DNA from 2 places in the Lachnoclostridium phocaeense genome. Region 2 is predicted to be linked to the other one. Evidence: a T-box and tRNA genes for the amino acid it is inferred to sense, from the RefSeq annotation. Region 2 holds a T-box; the other holds one or more tRNA genes.
The links. The T-box of region 2 lies ahead of proS (proline--tRNA ligase). A T-box ahead of a tRNA ligase gene usually reads a tRNA of that ligase, here a tRNA-Pro.
Positions count from the first base shown of each region.

Region 1 (4,420 bases), on a different contig from region 2:
TTTTACAGAGCGTGTGAAAGGGCTGGATCTGCAGTGGCTTGGCCCTGCTATCGAGTACCACGGGCGGTTCCCGAAAAGGGTGAACGTGGAGTTCGTACAGGTGGAGGACAGAAGGACACTGACAGTGAGAGTGTGGGAGCGGGGAAGCGGGGAAACCCTTTCTTGCGGCACCGGGGCCTGCGCGGCTCTGGCGGCCGGGGTATTAAATTACTTGACAGACCGCCAGGTTACTGTAAAATTAAAAGGAGGAGAACTGCTGGCAGAGTGGAGGGAGGACACCAACGAAATTCTGCTGACAGGGCCCGCTGTCCACGTGTTTGACGGCGAGGTATAATAGAATTTAAAAGAGAAGGAGAATACAAGAGATGTTTAAAGTAAATGAAGACTATCTGAAACTGCCGGGCAGCTATCTTTTTTCCACTATTGGAAAAAAAGTGGCAGCCTACCAGGAAGCCAACCCGGAAAAATCCATTATCCGTCTGGGCATCGGTGATGTGACCCAGCCGCTGGCTCCGGCCATCATTGACGCGCTTCACGGTGCAGTGGATGAGATGGCTCACGCAGAGACCTTTCACGGCTATGCCCCGGATCTTGGCTATGAGTTTCTCAGAAGCGCCATGGCAAAAAATGATTACCAGGACAGAGGCTGTGATATAAAGGCAGACGAGATTTTTATTTCTGACGGGGCAAAATGTGACTCCGGAAATATCCAGGAGATTTTTGCAAAGGACAATAAGATCGCTGTGTGCGACCCGGTATATCCGGTATACGTGGACACCAACGTCATGGCAGGCCGCACAGGCACCTATGATCCGGCTACAGAGACATGGAGCGATGTGATCTACATGCCCTGTACAAAGGAGACCAATTTTGCGCCGGAGCTTCCAAAAGAGACGCCGGACATCATTTACCTGTGCTTCCCCAACAACCCCACAGGTTCAACCATCACAAAGGCTCAGCTCCAGGAGTGGGTGGACTACGCCAATAAAGTGGGAGCTGTCATCATTTACGATGCAGCTTACGAGGCCTACATTTCCGAGGACGGCGTACCTCACAGCATCTATGAGTGCGAGGGTGCAAGAACCTGCGCCATCGAGCTGCGCAGCTTCTCAAAAAACGCAGGGTTTACAGGCGTCCGCCTGGGAGCCACCATTGTACCGAAAGACATTAAGTCCGGAGATGTGATGCTTCACTCTCTGTGGGCAAGACGCCACGGCACAAAATACAACGGCGCGCCCTATATCGTGCAGAAGGCCGGCGAGGCTGTCTACTCGGAGGCAGGAAAAGCACAGCTGAAAGAGCAGGTGGCTTACTACATGAACAATGCAAAAGTCATCTACCAGGGACTGAAAGACGCAGGCTACAATGTATCCGGTGGCGTCAACGCTCCGTACATCTGGCTGGAGACACCGGCCGGCATGACATCCTGGCAGTTCTTCGATCACCTGCTGGAGAAGGCCGGCGTTGTTGGCACACCAGGCTCAGGCTTTGGCCCCAGTGGAGAAGGCTACTTCCGGCTGACAGCTTTCGGCAGCTACGAGAACACAGTGGCAGCTATCGAGAGGATAAAGAAAATGTAGTAATCGGGGACGTAATACTTTTAAAAAGTATTACGTCCCCGATTACCTTTTATGGTGGGGAATTGTGTAAATTGTAATCTGAACGCACACAATTCCTGACAGATATACTGCGTGACAAATATATTGCCTGTATGCCGGAAAAGCCGGAAATACAGGCAAATGAAAGCAGAGTGTATCTGGGAAAACAATGGCAGGTGCCTCCGAAAAACGTGATACACAATAGAGAAAACTGCAAAAATAGTGCGGGTGGGAAAATAGATAGATAATCTTTTGACAAAAAAATAAAAAAAGTTAAAAAAAGGCTTGCTTTTTTGGAAAAGCCTGCTATAATAATATTTGTTCGCTGAACAAAACGAACACAGAAGCTTAGTAATGCGGATTGGTGTAATGGCAGCACAGCAGACTCTGACTCTGTTAGTAGAGGTTCGAGTCCTCTATCCGTAGTTCCTTGGCAGGGGAACCGGAACTTCTGTAAAAAGAAGTTTCGGTCAATATTAACGGAGTGTGGCTCAGCTTGGTAGAGCGCTACGTTCGGGACGTAGAGGTCGCAGGTTCAAATCCTGTCACTCCGATTTTTTGATGAATACCACAAACCTATGAGATTGGGTTTGTGGTATTTTTTTGTTGTACATCCTGGAAGATGGAATTATACTTTGGGTAGTGGAAGTGAAACGAATTTAGAGGTGTCGAAAGGATAAGCATATGACAGATAAAGAAGAAAAAGAGTTTTTGAAAAGAATTTCAAATGCTAAGTCACATAAGATATTTGTAGAAGATGGAATAAAGCTAAATAGTTGCATTAGAGGAGTATACGGCTTTTTTGCTAAAAAAGAAAACGAAGAAATTCCTTTTTATATTGGGAAATCGAATAACATTTTTACTAGAATGTTTTGTGGTCATATATACGATTATTTACGAGGGGTTAGAAAAACAGATGTACAAAAAAATATAGAAAGTTTTTTGAGTAAAGGATATGAAATACATGTAAAGATACTAAAAGTAGTAGAATATAAAGGTGACAGTTTTATACAAGACGCAAATAGACTTGCATTAGCGGAATTAAACGAAATAGTTAATCAACAAAATAGAGGGTTTTGTATAACAGAAGACCAACTTTCAGAGGCAGTAAAAAAGAGATACGAAAAGAAGGAATGGGATAACAAATATGGAAGAAAAATTGGAATTTGAATATCAGTAAATTATGACCTCTCAACAGAGGTTACAGTGTTTTAATAAAATCCTCCAAAAGCCCTGAAAATAAAGGATTTATCGCAATGTATTCTCCTTATCTCTTTATACGGTTACACACAAGTTTACTCTTTCTCTCCTTGCTCATAAGGGCAAATACAAGGGCAAGAAAATCTCATAACAAGATATAACAGAGTGTGGCAATCGGGAAACTGTGATGTATGTGCGAATATATAATTTTGGAGGATTACAAAATGAAACAGTACATCTACAACGAGCAAAACGGTCTTTGGTATGAGCTATGGGGCGATTATTATATCCCCTGCTTGGAACTACCAACCGAAAAAGAAGAACGGCACATCGGCGTATGGGGGCAGCGGCATTTGCGGTATATCCGTGAGCATAAAAAGGCGCTTTATACCAGTCTTTTGACAAGCGGCAGGCTGCATTCCTACCTTGCCGATGTTGAGGAACAGGCGCAGGAGCTGTTTGACCGTCTTATGAAGCAGCGGGCAGAGCGTGAGGGCATTACCGAAACGCTGAAAACCGACAATCAAATGGAGTGGGTGCAGAGAATGAACGCCCTCCGGTTGGCGGTTACGGAAACCGTCAATGCCGAGGTGATCTTCGTATGAGAAAGAAGAAATACCACCTTTATTTGACGGCAGAAGAAAGACGGTATGTTTTTAACGCCCTGCTTGCGTACCGCAATAAGCTGCTGGCGCAGGGCAGATATACAGACCTTATAGACGAGGTAATGATAAAGCTGCAAAAATGAGCCTGTAACGCTTTCAGACGCAAAAACGAGGGGTAAGGTACAAACACTTTGCCCCTCAAAGTTTAGGCTCTGGAAACGGCTTAAAATCACGCCTTTTTGACCTCTAAATGTCTACACGGCGGAATAGATGATTCGACCTGAATTGTTGATAGCGCACCCCATTTTTTCTCGAATAGAGGTTGAAAATCAGCGGGATTTGTGATAAAATTTTATATGTATATTTATGTTCAGAAAGGGGCTTGACAAAAATGGCGGCAGGAAGCACACTGGTAGCAAGCAAGCACAGCAAGCAAGCACAGCATAACTGCGCCCTTTTTCCTTGTCAAGAGTACAATCGCATATTTTTCAAAGGCGTATTCCGCCCGTTTTTATACGGATGGGGTACGCCTTTTTGTGTTGCCTGATAAACAGTACAATTTTTTTCTCATAGAATTTACCGCTTAGTCAATCAAAAAAAGCAGGAGGTGAATTATATTGCAAGAAAAAGGGATCCCGGAAAGGCGTACAGCATTTCTGGAAACCTGCTTTGATACTTTTTGTGAAAACGGATTGGAAAACACGAGTTTGAAAATGCTTGCAGATGCTTGTGGGGTTACCAATGGGAGCTTACTTTATTATTTTGAAAGTAAGGATAATCTTGTAATCGAAGCCACTGCCCACTGTATGGCAAAGGTGGAGGACGACTTTATGTCACAGGCCCCAACCAGTTTTGCGGACATCGAACGTTTCTTGCGGGAAATGCCTTATCTCACCGCAAAGCTCCACGGGGCAAAATACCGCTTTATGTATCAAGTATATGCAAGTCCAAAGTACCGGGAATACGGCAAGGAATTTTTCAAAGGTGTTAATATCAGGTATCACAATTATGCCGAAC
Region 1 is NZ_CAUGIN010000035.1:19,452-23,871, forward strand. It holds gene dapF (diaminopimelate epimerase) at 1-334, shown strand, start outside; gene Q5911_RS12975 (LL-diaminopimelate aminotransferase) at 366-1,580, shown strand; tRNA gene Q5911_RS12980 (tRNA-Gln) at 1,954-2,024, shown strand; tRNA gene Q5911_RS12985 (tRNA-Pro) at 2,079-2,152, shown strand; gene Q5911_RS12990 (hypothetical protein) at 2,283-2,768, shown strand; gene Q5911_RS12995 (TnpV protein) at 3,023-3,403, shown strand; gene Q5911_RS13000 (hypothetical protein) at 3,400-3,546, shown strand; gene Q5911_RS13005 (TetR/AcrR family transcriptional regulator) at 4,021-4,420, shown strand, end outside.
Region 1: it has a tRNA-Pro gene. The T-box ahead of proS (proline--tRNA ligase) is inferred to sense a tRNA for this amino acid. The anticodon was not compared.

Region 2 (4,420 bases):
CTCCGGCAGAAACCAGGCGGTGATCCCCAGCTCCCAGGCGGTCCGCAGCATATCCGGCCGTCCGGACAGAAGGATCTTCAGAAGTTCCGTCTGGATCCGCTCGGCGCTGATCTTCTGCAGGGTGGGGGCCAGCGCCTCCATTCCCTCCCGGGTCTCCTCCTCCAGCCGGAAACCCAGCTGGGCTGCAAAGCGCACGCCCCGAAGGATGCGCAGGGCATCCTCACTGAACCGCTCCCTGGCATTACCCACACAGCGGATCACTCCCCGCTCCAGATCCTCCATGCCGCCGAAGATGTCCACCAGCCCCTCCTCATCGCTGTAGGCCATGGCATTGATGGTAAAGTCCCGGCGCAGCAGGTCATCTTTCAGGTTCCTCGTAAAAGTCACCTCTTTGGGATGCCTGCTGTCCTCGTAGGCCCCGTCGATCCGGTAGGTGGTCACCTCGAACCCCTCCCCGTCCAGGAGCACGGTCACTGTCCCGTGCTGGATCCCTGTGTCAAAAGTCCGGGAAAACAGCTCCTTTGTCTGCTCCGGCGTGGCGGAGGTGGTGATGTCCCAGTCCTCCGGCTCCCTGCCCAGGATACTGTCCCGGACGCAGCCGCCCACCGCCCAGGCCTCAAAGCCGGCGGCTCTCAGCGTGCCAATGATCTCTTTCACTTTCTCCGGCATGGATATATGTGTCTGTCTGACGCCATTCATATCTATCAGTCCTTTAAAATCTATTTTCGTGTCTATATCATAGCCCATTTCCTGTTTCAGGCGCAAGATAAGGGCGGAAGTTTTTGTCCTTCCGCCCTTGTATATTCTCTCTTCGCATACGGTGATCCCGCTGCGCCTCCGCCCCGGAGGCAGCCTCCAGGAACCGGCAGGGATTAGTAAGATTTGCCCCAGTATGCCATGTGCTTCGCAGGCTTTCCGCACCAGATACACTTGTCGGAGACGAACTCCTCATCCTCGATCAGACATCTTGTGGCAGCTCCGCCTGTAGCGTATTTCACTTCGCCCTCGCACTCCGGATCTCCGCACCAGCATGCTTTTACAAAGCCTCTGTTGGCCTTGAATTTCTCCACCATCTCATCCATGTTTGTGGCTGTGTCGATGTGGTCATTCAGGAACTTCTCAGCTCTGTTGTACATATCCTGCTGGATCGTCTCAAGGATCTCACGCAGCTTTACTGCGATCTCATCCATGGAAACAATGATCTTCTCACGGTTATCACGACGCACAACAACTACCTGGTTCTTCTCGATATCCTTCGGTCCGATCTCGATACGTGTAGGAATACCAAGCATCTCCTGCTCGGAGAACTTCCATCCTGTGCTCTTGTCGGAGTCGTCGATCTTCACTCTGTATCCGGCTTTCTTCAGCTCATCCAGCAGCGCATCTGCCCGATCCAGCACGCCCTCTTTGTGCTGTGCGATAGGAATGATGCGGCACTCTACAGGTGCTACGTGAGGCGGCAGCACAAGTCCGCTGTCATCACCGTGAACCATGATCAGGGCGCCGATACTTCTTGTGGACCATCCCCAGGATGTCTCGTACACGCTCTGGAGCTGGTTGTTCTTATCCAGATACTTGATGCCGAAAGCATCCGGGAAACCGCTTCCGAAGAAGTGGCTGGTAGCTGACTGGAGTGCCTTTCCGTCGTGCATCAGAGCCTCGATGGTGTAGGTATCCTGTGCTCCGGCGAATTTCTCATGCTCAGCCTTTCTTCCGGACACGAAAGGAATAGCCATTGTCTCTCTGTAGCAGTCCTCATATACGTGGAACATCTGGATGGTACGTGCTTCTGCTTCCTCGTATGTGGCGTGGATGGTGTGTCCCTCCTGCCACAGGAACTCTCTGGAGCGAAGGAACGGCCTTGTGGTCTTCTCCCAGCGAAGAACGGAATTCCACTGGTTCCATACCTTCGGAAGGTCTCTGTAGGACTTGACTGTCTTAGACCAGAGGTCGCAGAACAGCGTCTCAGATGTAGGACGGATGCAGAGACGCTCCTGGAGTCTGTCCATACCTCCGTGTGTTACCCAGGCAACCTCAGGTGCAAATCCTTCAATATGCTCTGCCTCTTTCTCAAGAAGACTTTCCGGGATCAGCATAGGCAGACATACATTCTCTACGCCTGTCTCTTTAAAACGTCTGTCCAGATCTGCCTGGATCAGCTCCCAGATAGCATATCCGTTAGGAAGGTAGTTCAGACATCCCTTTACGCTGGAGTAGTCGCAGAGTTCAGCCTCGCGCACTACGTCTGTATACCACTGTGCGAAGTTTTCATCGCGGGAAGTGATATTTTTTACTAATTTCTTTTCATTAGCCATGACTTTTTTCTCCTTTTTTCTTGATTTTTCTCCGGAGCCCCCTGCCCCGTGTGTCTGATTTTGGGAAATGATATGCCGGCCGATCTTTTCTCTCCACAGGCGCCTCCTGCCAGAGGGCTTTTAAGCCGCAGAAATAAAAAAATCGCCGGACCTCTCGTCTCCCCGAAAAAGGGACCGAAAAGTTCGGCGGTACCACCCTAATTAACTGCAGTCCTCCTGCAGTTCTCTCTGTCTGCCATTAACGCTGACAAAACGCTGCATTTTCACACAGAGGCTCCAAGGTGGGTTCGTGATACCCGGATGCAGGGAACTTTCAGCCACAGGATCCCTTCTCTGCGCGCATCGGCCTTATCATTACTATTCCTCTTCACTGCCAGTCCTGCCTTCTGCAGCCATCACTGCCAGCAGGTATGCTTTTGTCTGAATATAATATATCAGTTAACCGTAATTTTAGCGAATACCCATTTATTTGTCAAGGGGGCAATTTCTATCCTTCCAGTTCTCTTGCCAGAGCATAGTCGTCCAGCTCCGGATTTGACCGGATCATATCCATAAGGCTCTGTACATAAGTTTTTTCCAGTTCCAGCTGCTCTGCAATCTGTTCTGTCTCCATTCCTCTGCCCATCTTTTTCCTGACTTGAGAAATTTCCTTCGCTTTCTCTCCTTCCTCCCGGATGAGACGGTCTCTTTCCTCCATATGCATATAGGTCACTCCAATCTGCTCGTCGGCTTTAATATGACTGACTCTGCCATGCAGATACTTCAGACGCTCATCACAATTCTCAGGTACGTTCTCTTCGCTGCTTTGTTCCACATATTTCAGGAAATCCACAAGCGGTTTCTCCACTTCGTCCTCATTTCTTCCCCGGGTGTTCAGAATGATTTTTCTGCATCCATCTCCCAGCACAAGATCCGGCCTTTCCTGGCACCGGTTATCAAAAGTATAGCGGTACAATCCCATCCCAAACAGATCAAAGCCACAGATAACAATAATATAAGCCGGCCTCATCTTCCACATAGAAGTCCATCCGTATGCCCCTCTTGCCGGGAAGATTATGAATCACTTTCTGCCCCTCTTTCCAGGCAATCCTTCTGATACGAATACCGAGAGACAGCTCAATAGTCACTTTGCTCGTCTCAAGATCCGTCGTTGCCACATCAAACATAAAATCATCCATCAGATTCATGTCAGCCAGCGGACCGGACGGCATGCCTTTTCCCGGGTGTACGTCTGTTGTCTGCATATTTAGTTTTTCTGTATTTTCCATAAAATTTTCTCCTTAAATTATAGTATCTTCCTTACTGTTTTTCAATATCTACAGGTAATTTATGTATATTGACGGATTCATACGGAATTTCAGATTCTCATGCAGATCCCCCTTTTCCCCGGGTTTGTTTTTTACCAAAAATCTCTGTGAACATGGCTGAATCAGCCTTGAAACAAAAGATAGGCTGTAAAGCGAAAACTTCTCAGAACCGAAGCAGATCCTCTTTACATATTCCATTATACCCACTTCACATAAAAAAGCAAGCAGTATCCTTTGAAGAATTTTTCATAAACAAAAAACTGACACGGATACCGGGAAATGCTATAATGCTTACCAGACAATAAATTCAGTAGAATCAGGAGCAGACTACCTATGCAGAAAAATTCGTTTAACATCCTGTATGAAGACAGGGAGATCCTCGTCTGCAGCAAGCCTCACGGCATCCCCGTGCAGAGCCGCCGCATCGGCACGCCGGACATGGAGAGCATGCTGAAAAACCATCTGGCCCGCCAGGGACAGGAACCTTATCTGGCGGTTATCCACCGCCTGGACCAGCCGGTGTCCGGCCTTCTCGTTTTTGCAAAAACAAAAAAAAGCGCTGCCTCTCTGAACGCGCAGCTCACAGGCAGCTCCTTCGGAAAATACTACCGGGCCCTGACAGAAGAAATTCCTTCTGCCCCCTCCGGCACACTCCGGGACTATATCGTCCGGGACGGGCGTACCAACACCTCCCGCATCTGCTCCCCGGATACGCCTGGGGCCAAAAAAGCGGAGCTTACATACCGCACCATCACGGAAGAAGCGCCATTTTTCCCGGACAGGTCTGACAGCCAGGCG
Region 2 is NZ_CAUGIN010000004.1:16,717-21,136, reverse strand. It holds gene Q5911_RS02590 (CCA tRNA nucleotidyltransferase) at 1-699, opposite strand, end outside; gene proS (proline--tRNA ligase) at 873-2,315, opposite strand; T-box leader at 2,482-2,695, opposite strand; gene Q5911_RS02580 (hypothetical protein) at 2,803-3,333, opposite strand; gene Q5911_RS02575 (hypothetical protein) at 3,287-3,583, opposite strand; gene Q5911_RS02570 (RluA family pseudouridine synthase) at 3,956-4,420, shown strand, end outside.